3 regions of the Paenibacillus sp. CMAA1364 genome follow, and region 2 is predicted to be linked to each of the others. Evidence: predicted binding sites of a transcription regulator. Region 2 holds the regulator's gene; each other region holds the start of a gene.
What was found. The regulator Rex, encoded in region 2, represses fermentation and respiration genes when NADH is low (regulators of the CRP and FNR family bind a similar motif). The targets are predictions, from matches to a motif close to TTGTGAAATATTTCACAA.
Positions count from the first base shown of each region.

Region 1: the regulator Rex is predicted to act here: its motif matches at 2,707-2,724, upstream of pflB (formate C-acetyltransferase).
Region 3: the regulator Rex is predicted to act here: its motif matches at 1,692-1,709, upstream of ACH8E3_RS05285 (TorD/DmsD family molecular chaperone).

Region 1 is NZ_JBITNB010000001.1:348,100-352,366, forward strand. It holds gene pflA (pyruvate formate-lyase-activating protein) at 1-304, opposite strand, end outside; gene pflB (formate C-acetyltransferase) at 366-2,627, opposite strand; gene adhE (bifunctional acetaldehyde-CoA/alcohol dehydrogenase) at 2,866-4,267, opposite strand, start outside.
Region 2 is NZ_JBITNB010000001.1:163,868-168,134, reverse strand. It holds gene dinG (ATP-dependent DNA helicase DinG) at 1-2,186, shown strand, start outside; gene ACH8E3_RS00765 (redox-sensing transcriptional repressor Rex) at 2,221-2,895, shown strand; gene ACH8E3_RS00760 (amidohydrolase) at 2,861-4,171, shown strand; gene ACH8E3_RS00755 (cell wall elongation regulator TseB-like domain-containing protein) at 4,220-4,267, shown strand, end outside.
Region 3 is NZ_JBITNB010000004.1:166,603-170,869, reverse strand. It holds gene ACH8E3_RS05295 (glutamine--tRNA ligase/YqeY domain fusion protein) at 1-15, shown strand, start outside; gene ACH8E3_RS05290 (MFS transporter) at 82-1,356, opposite strand; gene ACH8E3_RS05285 (TorD/DmsD family molecular chaperone) at 1,827-2,510, shown strand; gene ACH8E3_RS05280 (efflux RND transporter permease subunit) at 2,694-4,267, opposite strand, start outside.

The DNA of each region.
Region 1 (4,267 bases), 180 kb from region 2:
TATGAAGATTCCAACGACTTTTCGCTTCTTTAAATACTTCAGCGACGAAACGAGACTGTAAGCTAGGTTCCCCACCCGAAACGGTAAGACCACCACCAGAAGAACGATAGTAATTGATATACGGCTCAATCTCAGATAAAACTTCTTCAACAGTCATCTCTTTGCCCTCATTAAGTCCCCATGTATCGGGGTTATGACAGTATTGACATTTCATGAGACAACCCTGCATAAATAGGACAAAGCGGATACCTGGTCCGTCAACTGTTCCGAAGGTCTCCAGTGAGTGTATATGTCCTTTGATCAAATGAAGTCACCCTTCCTATATCCGCTGTCTAGATAGATTAGTTAATCCTTATATATTGAAATTACATGGAACCATGGAATGTACGATTAATAACATCCAATTGTTGTTCACGAGTTAATTTAATGAAGTTAACCGCATACCCAGAGACACGAATCGTAAGCTGTGGATATTCTTCTGGATGTTCCATTGCATCCATTAGCTGCTCACGATTAAATACGTTAACGTTCAAATGGTGACCCTTGCTTCCAAAGTATCCATCCATCATCGCAACTAGATTAGATTTACGTCCATCTTCTTCTTTACCTAATGCCTTTGGTACGATAGAGAAAGTGTTCGAAATACCATCCAAGCTATCTTCATATGGAAGTTTAGCTACGGAGTTCAGTGAAGCTAAAGCACCTTTCTTATCACGGCCGTGCATAGGGTTAGCACCTGGTGCGAATGGTTCTCCAGCTTTACGTCCATCTGGTGTAGTTCCTGTCTTCTTACCGTACACTACGTTAGAAGTAATAGTCAATACAGATTGTGTTGGCAATGCATCACGGTAAGCTTTGTTCTGACGAATCATGCCCATAAAGGTTTCGACCAATTCAATAGCAATGTTATCTACTTTATCATCATTATTTCCGAAGCAAGGGTATTCCCCTTCAATTACAAAGTCAACTGCAATTCCTTGCTCGTTACGTATCGGTTTAACTTTTGCATATTTGATCGCACTAAGTGAATCTGCTGTAACAGACAATCCAGCAATACCACATGCCATGGTACGAAGAATATCGCGGTCATGTAGAGCCATTTCAATTCTCTCATAAGCATATTTATCATGCATGTAGTGAATCACATTAAGTGAGTTCATATAAAGCTTAGCTAACCATTTCATCATAGGTTTGAAATGTTTCATCACTTCATCATACGTTAGGTATTCAGACGTAATTGGAGCGAATTCCGGTCCAACTTGTGCTCCTGATTTCTCATCAATACCACCGTTGATTGCATACAGTAAACATTTAGCAAGGTTAGCACGAGCACCGAAGAATTGCATCTGTTTACCAATACGCATTGCGGATACACAACAAGCGATACCGTAATCATCGCCATAGATCGGACGCATTAGGTCGTCATTCTCATATTGAATTGCGCTAGTCTCAATAGATACTTTTGCACAATACTTCTTAAATGCTTCTGGAAGTTGCTCTGACCATAATACCGTTAAGTTAGGTTCAGGTGCAGCTCCTAAGTTATATAATGTATGAAGGAAACGGAAACTACTCTTCGTTACACGAGTCTGTCCATTAACGGACATCCCCCCAATGGATTCTGTTACCCAAGTTGGGTCCCCACTGAACAATTCATTGTAATCTGGCGTACGAAGAAATTTAACGATACGTAACTTCATAACGAAATGATCGACCATTTCTTGTGCTTGTTCTTCTGTTAAAGTACCTTCTGCCAAATCACGTTGGATATATATATCAAGGAATGAAGATACGCGACCAAGTGACATCGCCGCACCATTCTGTTCTTTAATCGCTGCTAAGTAGCCGAAATATAACCACTGGAATGCTTCCTTTGCTGTTGTTGCTGGTTCAGAAATATCAAACCCATGCATTTCAGCCATTTTCTTCAGTTCTGCTAAGGCACGAATCTGTTCAGATAGTTCTTCACGTTGACGAATAGTTGGTTCATCAATCACATCTAGTTCTAGTTCATTCAGTTCGCGCTTCTTGTCTTTCACTAAGTAATTGATACCATACAATGCCACACGACGATAGTCACCAATAATTCTACCTCGACCGTAAGCATCTGGAAGTCCAGTAATAATACCCGCTTTACGCGCTGCCCTCATATCGGAAGTATAAGCATCAAATACACCTTGGTTGTGCGTTTTACGAATATCTGAGAATGTTTTAATGATGTCATCAGAAAGTGTAAATCCATAAGCTTCGCACGCATCAATCATCATGCGAATTCCACCTTGTGGTTGAATAGAGCGTTTGAATGGAGCATCTGTCTGCACACCAACAATTTGTTCTTTATCTTTGTCTAAATAACCTGGTGCATGCGAGACAATCGTAGCAGCTGTATTAACATCAACATCCAATACACCGCCATTATCTCTTTCTTGTTTCGTTAAGTCTGAGACAATTTTCCATAGATCTGTCGTATTTTGTGTTGGTCCAACTAAGAACGCTTCGTCACCAGTAAAAGGAGTAATGTTCTTGAATATGAAATCATTCACATCTACTTTTCTACTCCAAGTACCTGTTTTGTAACTTCTCCAACCTGTTTGCACATTCTTTAATTCTTTTTCAATAACCGACATATTAATCCCTCCATCTATATAGTTATATTTCTTTTGAGATCAAGAGTTTGAAGGTATCTCAGATCTCATGGACCCTAGAATGTAATTTTTTTCACAATACACTGTCTAATAACATTCTGGAACCTTTATCTACTTTTAGTTTACTTCAAATACGATGAAACAACTGTGACAAACATCACTTTTGAGGTGATATTTGTCACGTTTATTTGAAAAATATTCAATTATACTAGTTTATTGTTTATTCGAATCTGCCGTAGAATGCATCTCTGTATACATCTGCAAGTTCAGTAACTAATGGCATCTTAGGATTAGCCGTTGTACATTGGTCCTCAAATGCACGATCTGCAAGATATTCAACGCCAGATTCAAATTCCTTCGCATCAAATCCGATTTGTTGGAATGACTCTTCAATGCCTAACGTTTGGTTCATCTTACGGATAGCGTTGATCAAGCTTGTAACGCCTTCTTCTGTTGTACGTGCTGGCAATCCAAGTATACGAGCAATTTCAGCATAACGCTCATCCGCTATGAAATGAGAATATTTAGGGAATGACGCGAATTTCGTAGGTTTCTTAGCGTTATAACGAATAACGTGTGGCAGTAGAATTGCATTCGTACGACCATGGGCTGTGTGATATTTACCGCCCCATTTATGCGCTAAACTATGGTTAATACCTAAGAATGCATTGGCAAATGCCATACCCGCGATAGTCGAAGCATTATGCATTTTCTCACGAGCCAACTTATCGCCTTCTAATGCAGATTTCTCTAGGTATTGGAATACCAATTGAATTGCTTTTATAGCAAGACCATCTGTGAAGTCATTCGCCATAACAGATACATAAGCTTCGATCGCATGTGTTAGTACGTCCATACCTGTATCTGCTACAGCTAGACGAGGTAATGAGTACACAAACTCAGGATCAACAATCGCTACGTCTGGTGTCAATTCATAATCCGCCAATGGATATTTCGTATTCCCATGATTCTTATCTGTGATTACAGCGAACGAAGTCACTTCAGAACCTGTACCTGATGTTGTAGGAATGGCTACGAATTTCGCCTTTGATCCTAGACGTGGATACTTGTAGATACGTTTACGGATATCCATGAATTTTTGTTTCAGACCTTCGAAGTCGGTGTCTGGATATTCATAGAACAACCACATTGCTTTCGCAGCATCCATTGGAGATCCACCACCAAGTGCGATAATACAGTCTGGCTTAAATCTATTCATCATCGCAGTACCACGATCTACCGTATCTGTTGATGGATCTGGTTCCACTTCGGAGAACACTTCAATTGCAACTGGCATCTGACGTTGACGTAGGTAATGTTCCACTTTTTCTACATATCCTAATTTCACCATCATTGGATCTGTGATAATCGCTACGCGTGTAATATCAGGCATTTTAGCTAGATATTGTGTTGCACCTTTTTCGAAATAAATCTTGTTAGGTACTTTAAACCATTGCATATTCACAGTACGGCGTGCCACCCTTTTTATATTAACCAAGTTGACTGCTCCTACGTTAGTAGAAACGGAGTTGCGTCCATAAGAACCACAACCAAGAGTCAATGAAGGTAAATTTGTATTATAGATATCACCAATTGCTCCATGTGTTGAAGGTGAGTTCACA
Region 2 (4,267 bases):
TTTCTGCGCCTCGAGATGATGCAGATGAGAATCCTCTGAAGAACATGCACTTTCCCGAATATCTAGAACTGATAGAGAATCAACTTCGCTCCATCATGCCACAATATGAAGCGCGTGAGTCCCAAAGTATGATGTTCACAGAGGTTATGAATGCTTTAGATGATGATAAGCACCTCCTTATTGAGGCTGGTACGGGAACCGGGAAATCATTGGGTTACTTAATCCCTTCGATATATCAGAGTGTGAAGCGTGAACAGAAAGTTATGGTAAGTACACATACAATTAATTTACAGGAACAATTAAGAGAACGAGATATACCTCTTCTGACACAAGTGGTACCTTTTCCTTTCAAAGCGGCTATTTTTAAGGGGAGACAACATTATTTGTGTTTGAGAAAATTTGAACATAAAATAATTAGAAGAGACTTTGCGAATCCTAAAGAAGACGTGATCTTAGCTGCTCAAATGATCGTGTGGTTAACACAGACACAAACAGGTGACGATGAGGAACTGAATTTAGGTGCTCGTGGTGGAGACTTTTGGGAGACCGTATCCAGCGATTCGGATTCCTGCCTAGGTCGTGCATGCCCATGGTTCCGTAAATGCTATTACCATCGTGCTAAACACGAAGCGGGTATTGCAGATGTCGTAATTACGAATCATTCGAAGTTATTCACGGATGTAAAGGCAGGGCATCAACTATTGCCTGCTTATGAATATCTAGTGATCGATGAAGCACATCATTTGGAAGAAGTAGCGGGTAAACATTTAGGATTACATATGAGGTATTTCGATGTCATCCACACGTTAGCTCGTCTTTATAAAGACAACCGCAATGGTCAGTTTCCTGCTCTTCGACAACAATTACATTCTTCTAACGATGAGAAAGCTTCTGATTGGGCTGTCTTAACGGATCGGATGAGTGGCGATTTAGTTGAAGTGAAAGAGCATTGGGATCGGTTAAGCGAAATGTTATTTGCTTTACTCCCTGAGAGAAGCGATGCAGCACCTGGGGATACGGCGCAATTCGTGCTACGCTTACAGCCTTCCAAACAACCAAAGGAATGGCAAGTGTTACAAGAAGTCGAGAATCAGATCTATGTAACACTTGGCGAAGTCATTCGCAGTTCTGATAAGATGATCAATGAAATTAGAGAGAATCTAGATGACACCAGTTTAGAGAGCCTTCTTACAGATATTAGTGGTCTTGTGAAAGATTTAGCAACCCAACGGGAGAATCTACACTTCTTTATATCACTAAATGATCCATTAAATGTATACTGGATGGAGGCAAATGGTCATTACCGTAGTAAATCTATACAGATGTATGCTGTTCCTGTTGATGTGAGTAAGCAATTACAGGAAGTGTTCTTCGATCAGAAGAAAAGTATTATACTTACTTCTGCAACCCTCTCTATTGATAAGAGTTTTCAGTACATGATTGAGAATCTGGGGCTACAGCATGCTGCCGATGTAGGTAACTTGGTCACGGTTCAATTACCGTCTCCTTTCCGTTATCGAGATCAAGCATTGCTAATCATTCCTCGAGATTTCCCGAGCCTAAAGGGAAGTGTAGGCGATTCACTATTCGTCGAAATGTTAGTTAAGTCGCTTGCAGAAACAGCCGTAATAACCAAAGGCAGGATGTTGGTGTTGTTCACGTCATATCGTATGCTTCGTCAAGTCTATGAACCGTTAACAAAAGCATTATCTGCAACAGATATTGTCGTGCTAGGACAAGGTGTTGATAATGGAAGCAGAAGTAAGTTGGTCCGTCGCTTCCAAGATAGTAGTGCCTCTGTTCTGCTTGGGACGAATAGCTTCTGGGAAGGGGTAGATATACCCGGCGAAGCTTTGACTTGTCTAGCGATTGTCAGATTGCCATTCCAACCGCCTAATCATCCGATGGTTGAGGCGAAGAGTGAGTTATTACAGCAGCAAAAAAAGAACCCATTCATGAAGCTATCTGTTCCCCAAGCGGTCATTCGTTTCAAACAGGGGTTCGGCAGATTGGTTCGTACAGCAAGTGATAAGGGGATCGTGATTGTATATGATACACGTGTAATTGACTCATATTATGGAAAGTACTTCCTCTATTCATTACCTGGACCTAAGATGGAACATATGCCGACGAATCAAATGATTCCAAGAATTTCAGAATGGTTAGAAGACGGCGACCGTTCTTAATATATCTATTTGTTATCCAATAGGAGGATTAAATATGAAATCTGATAAAATTTCAGAGGCTGTTGTTCGTAGATTACCTGTGTATTTACGATATCTATCAGAGCTATACAAAAGAGAAGTGGGTACCGTTTCTTCACAGGAACTCGGTCAGAAATTAGATCTGAATCCAGCACAAATCCGTAAGGACCTTGCCTATTTTGGCGATTTCGGTAAAAAGGGTATTGGATATGACGTGCCTTATTTAATTGAAAAAATACGACATATTCTTAATTTAGACCAACAAATTAACGTTGTGCTTGTAGGAGCGGGTAATCTAGGGCAAGCGTTATCTAATTATAATGCTTATCTGAAAGAGAATCTGAAGATCGTAGCTGTGTTTGATGCTGTCCCACAGAAGGTGGGAACACGTATTAATACATTAATGGTTCAACCTATGGAAGAATTGTCTGATACGATTAAGAAACACCATATTAGAATTGGGATTATTACCGTTCCTGAGCATGAAGCTCAAATGGTTGCTGATACATTGGTGGAAGCGGGAATAGAAGCGATCTTGAACTTCGCCCCAATCGTTATAAAATCACCAGCCAACGTTCGAATACATGCAGCGGATTTTACAACAGATATGCTCAGTCTTGCGTATTACTTAAGCAACGGAAAGGAAGATTCAGACAATGGAACACAACAAACGACAGAAATGGATCATTAAGAATGGTACATTTGTTGTTCTAAATGATAAACAGAATGTTATGAATGGTTATATGGTTATAGAGGATGATCTCATTACGTACATTGGCGAGGAGAAGCCGGAATATAGTGAAGATATTCCAATTGTAGATGGAAATAAGCTGTTATTCTTACCTGGACTTGTAAACACCCATGGTCATGCAGCGATGTCGTTGTTAAGAGGTTATGGCGATGATCTAGCGCTTCAAGTATGGTTGCAGGAGAAGATGTGGCCAATGGAAGAGAAATTCACCGCACAAGATGTGTATTGGGGTACTTCACTGTCTGTCTTAGAAATGCTCAAAGGCGGTACAACAACATTCTTAGATATGTATGATCACATGGATCAAGTGGCTAAGGTTGTTCAAGAATCAGGTATGCGTGGGGTGCTTACCCGTGGTGTCATTGGTTTATGTACCCAAGAAGAGCAACAACATAAACTGAATGATGCGATTACTTTTGCGAAAGACTGGCATGGACAAGCCGAAGGAAGAATCACAACGATGATGTCTCCTCACGCACCTTATACCTGTCCACCAGCATTCTTTGAGAAGTTCATACAGGCGGCACATGATCTTGATCTTCCTGTGCATACACATATGTCAGAGACCAAGAGTGAAGTCGAACAGAATGTGGCAGACTATGGTCTTCGACCTGTTCAACACTTGGAGAAATTAGGAATGTTTACACGACCTTCGCTTGTAGCGCATGGTGTACATTTAACGGATGAAGAGATTCAGATTCTAGCACAATATCAAGTAGGTGTATCGCATAATCCAGGAAGCAACTTGAAGTTGGCTAGTGGAATCGCGCGTGTACCCGATCTGTTAAAGGCGGGTGTGCCTGTATCCCTTGGGACCGATGGGCCTGCGAGCAACAACAATCTAGATATGTTTGAAGAAATGAGATTAAGCGCACTTATTCATAAAGGGATCTCGGGAGATCCAACAGCCGTACCTGCTGCGGAAGCACTTCGAATGGGTACTATATATGGGGCAAGTTCATTATTTCTAGATTCTATAGGGAAGTTAGCGGTGGGTATGAAGGCAGACTTCATAGCGCTTAATACCGATCAAGCACATTTCTTACCACACACGGATTTCATATCTCATTGTATCTATTCAGCGAGTGCTAAAGATGTAGAACATGTATGGGTAAATGGTCAGCAGGTTGTGAAGAATGGTCATTGTTTAACTTTAGATGAAGAACGTATTCATCATGAAGCGCAGTCTGCTTTTGAAGGATTGCTGAGCCGTTAAGCTGTGTCTTAATGGATAACCCCTATTCCTGTAGAAAGGAAGTTCGGATTGAAGAAGAACAAGAAAAGACTAATATGGTTAAGCGTTATAATTATT
Region 3 (4,267 bases), on a different contig from region 2:
ACAGTAACGAAGTAAATCCATCGGAGGTACGAACAAGAAGAACCCACAGATCAATATCTGTGGGTTCTTCTTATTTATACTTTATTGTAGGCTAGCGTTCTCATCTGAATCTTCAAATTCATCTTGACCGTCATGTTTCAAATGTCCTTTGTCAAATATATCTGGCAATTGATAACCGTATTTTCTGATCATGAACCACATCTGAGCAAAGCCAGCCGCCCCAATTAGAGCAAATAACATCCCTGTTTTATACATGGCTTCTGCACCAAAGTTCTGGAACATCCAACCACCAATAAATGCTCCAACGACACCAGAGAGGCCACTCCAAGATAGTGTATATACAGCTTGGCCCATACTACGATAGGGGCGAGGAATTAACAGTAGTGTAAGTTGCGTGCCAACGTAGAAGAATCCACCAAACGTAACACAATGAAGCACTTGAATGGCAGCTATCTCTAACGGATGGGTAGCCTCTGCCATGAGGAGCCAACGTAGACTGAACAGAAGACTTACTAGCGCGAGACAACCTAATAACCATGATATTCTACGTTTCATGTAACGATCAAACAGAAAGAACATCCCGATTTCAAATAAGGATGATAGAAACACGGCAAATCCAACAATCCGCTTAGTCCCACCGATCTCGATGATATATAAAGACATAAATGTATTATTCATAGCATTGGGAATCGATACTAACATTCCTAATAGAAGAAAGGATAGAAAATATCGGTTGGTAATAACATTTGTAAATCCCTTATAGTGCAATTTTGGTGTATGGGAAGAAAGTCGTAAATAAGGTAACATCATCACAGAACCGATCGCTAGTAGCAAAAATGTGGTAAATACAGTCGCGACTTTGGATATTCCAGTCCAATCCAGAATGACACCTGCAGAAATGGCAGTTATTGCCCAACCCATGGAACCCCAGATGCGATAAGAAGTAAATGAGCGAGATGTATCTTGAATATAACCAAGGATTAGACTGTTACTATGTGAGAAAATTGGTGTTTGGAAGAAAAAGAATAGTGTCATAAATAAATATACCATAGCATAGGAATCAGCTTGAAATACGAACTGTATAAGTATAACAGCTCCGCTCATCATGATGATGATGATACGTTTCAAATGAAGTAAACGATCTCCCCAATATCTCCAAAAAGGGTTAGCAAACAAAGAAACAAAAGGAGCAATAGCCATAAGGGTACCAATTTCAAACTTCGTCATGCCTACATCCTGAAGATACAGTTGAAAGAAGCTTGTGAAGATAACCATGGAACCATATAGGAAGAAACTAAAAGATTTAAGCGAAGATAGAGCAGATTTATCATCTATGGGTTCATTCAATATCGACATTCCTTTCCATGTGATGAATTGCTGTGCCCTAAGGAGCGAAGCATATCAATCCCTCCACTTGAATACAATTCAATCATGGCAATCAATGATTTATAGTATGTTCACTTTACCATGTGTTGAAAGGGGATTCAAACCAACAAATTTCCATATAATCATAAAATTAGACAATAGTCAAAGAAAAACATAAAAAAATCTAGTAAACGCTTACAAAATGTTTTATACTGAGAAACAAGAGCAACGGTTTCCCCTAGTAATCGTATGCTAGTAATTCCTTGATATGATGACTGTCGATGACGGGAATCATATTTTTTTATTGTAAAGAGATATGCACTGCAATGTGAAATTTGTCACATGAAATATATAACATTTAAGGTATTATCAATATATTAGATGAAGTTGCTTTCATGAACTATATTGTGTATATTTGCTCATCTCCAATCAATGATAGTACATTAAGGGGGTTACACTCTGTGTCGCTAACCATGGAACTGCTCAAAGATACTGAAGAATGTGTAAGATGGAGACAAGGAAGAGTCTGGGTATATCAATTGCTTATAGATTTCTTAGCACGGCATCCAAGAATGTCGCTTGTGACACAATGGAGACATCATATGATTACACGCGAGGAAACATTACTTACGGCAGGTGGACAATTGTTGAGGAACTATCTCAATGATATTATGCCAGGACAACTGGTCAAGATCTGCGAAATAGAGAAGCATGAATATCAACGTTTATTTCATAGTATGCACCCCATATTCCCATCACTATGTGAAAGAGATTATGTAGTGAAGTTAAAAGGTAAAGATGTAGATTGGACTTCAGACATTCGCGAGATTTATGTTCAGTCAGGAATATCATTTAATAAATTGAATCATGAACAAGATGATAACATTTGGATTGAACTCGAATACATGGCTATTCTAGCCGAACGAACGATAGATGGCAGACGTATTCGGACCGCGCAACTTGCATTGATTGATGACCAGATCAGATTTTTAGAGAGACATCTTATGAGCTGGGTTCCTAGATTTGGTGAAGACTTAATGTATATGGCACAGAGCCCGCTATACAAAGCAATTGGAAGTATTCTGAAAGATTTCATACCAAATGACATGGAAATGTTACGGTTGTGGAGAGAACAATTAACCTAAGTTGGAATACAAGTTAAATATGAGATTAGGATGAGCTGATTCCTCTAGCAACCATGGGAATTGGCTTTTTTGTATGTTCACATGTACATCGGATACTCTTTCGGTAATGACAAAGGGACGCCACTCGATTCCTTAGGAAAAGAGGTGCGTTCCTTTGTTAATTCATTATATGTTGTGAGGTAGTTAATCAAGTTCCTTTGGTTTACTGAATTTCATCAAGAATTCATACACAATAGGTACAATGACCAGTGTTAGAATTGTGGAACTGATTAGACCTCCAATAACAGTAATGCCGAGCCCACGGGAAATGATTCCCGCACTATCTTCCAAGCCAGTTACTAGCGGTACCAATGCACCTATGGTAGCAAGTGCAGTCATAAGGATAGGACGAAGTCGAGTAGCACCAGCCTCAAGCAATGCCTCGCGTGTAGATAGCCCTTCCTTTTCCTTGCGGATGACACGGTCAATCAGTACGATGGCATTGGTCACAACAATTCCGATGAGCATCAACGCACCCATTAATGAAGATACATTTAATGTTTCTTTAGCAATCAGTAGACCAATAAGGGCGCCAATGACTGTGAATGGTAATGAGAAGAGTATGGCAAATGGCGCCAGACCTCCGCCGAAGGTCACCACGAGTATGAAGTATACAACGGCAATGGCTGCTAACATCGCAAGACCAAGTTGTGTAAACGTATCATTAATTTGTTCAGTAGAACCGCCGAACGTAATATCGACACCATCAGGCTTCTCCATCGCATCTATTTTCTTCTGTAAGGTTGTAGATGCTTTGCCGACATCGGCCGTGATAATATTAGCCGTTATAGATACGACCATTTTGCCATTGGTACGTGTGATAGAGTTCGGCGTATGACCTTTTTCTACTCGCGCAACATCTTTAATGGCAACTTCCATACCGAGCGGAGACATAATCTTTTCGTTTGAGATTTCATCGATCGTCTTATATTCAGAACGTTCAGTTTCGATATACACTTTATATGTTTTATTCTCCACTTCAATTTCGGTTAGTACAGGACGCTCCCGAACAGGGCTTAACTTCATAGCGATCTGACCCGCGGTTAATCCTAACGAGCTTAACTTCTGTTGATCAGCTACGATCGTGTATTGATCATACGAAGTAGATAGACTTGTCTTTGCTTTTTCGAAGTGTGTCGTGTCATCTTGTACAAGTTGAAGAATGCTATCGGACACAGGGGTAATATCCTCTAAGCTGTCTCCGAACACACTGACACTTAATCCACTTCCAAGCATACCTCCAGTCATATCGAGAGACGCCCACTCACCAACAGGAATCTCTTCTTGAAGATCTGCAATAAGTGATTTCTGAACATCTTCAAAGTTCTTCGTATTCGTGTTGTATTCAATATAGAAGAGGCCTGAGTTGGATGTGCTTACGCCTCCCATTGGATTGCTGCCCCCAATAGAATATTGCATCTTTTCAATAGAAGGTTGTTTCAGAATGAGCTCCTCAGCTTGCAGCGCTAACTTCTCAACAACATCTTGTTGTGTACCGGGTTCTGGTGAATAGGTCACCATGACGAATTTATCCTTTTGTTCTGGCATGAAGCTCGTTCCGATCAATGGATACAACATCAGACTACCCGCTAGTAAGAGAATAGCTGAGCCGAAGGTAATCGCTTTATGGGATAGAGACCAATTGAGAATCCGTTGATATCCCTTAGCGAGTCTACCCAACTCTTCTTTGTGTGTGCGTTTTGTCGAAGAAATTCCTT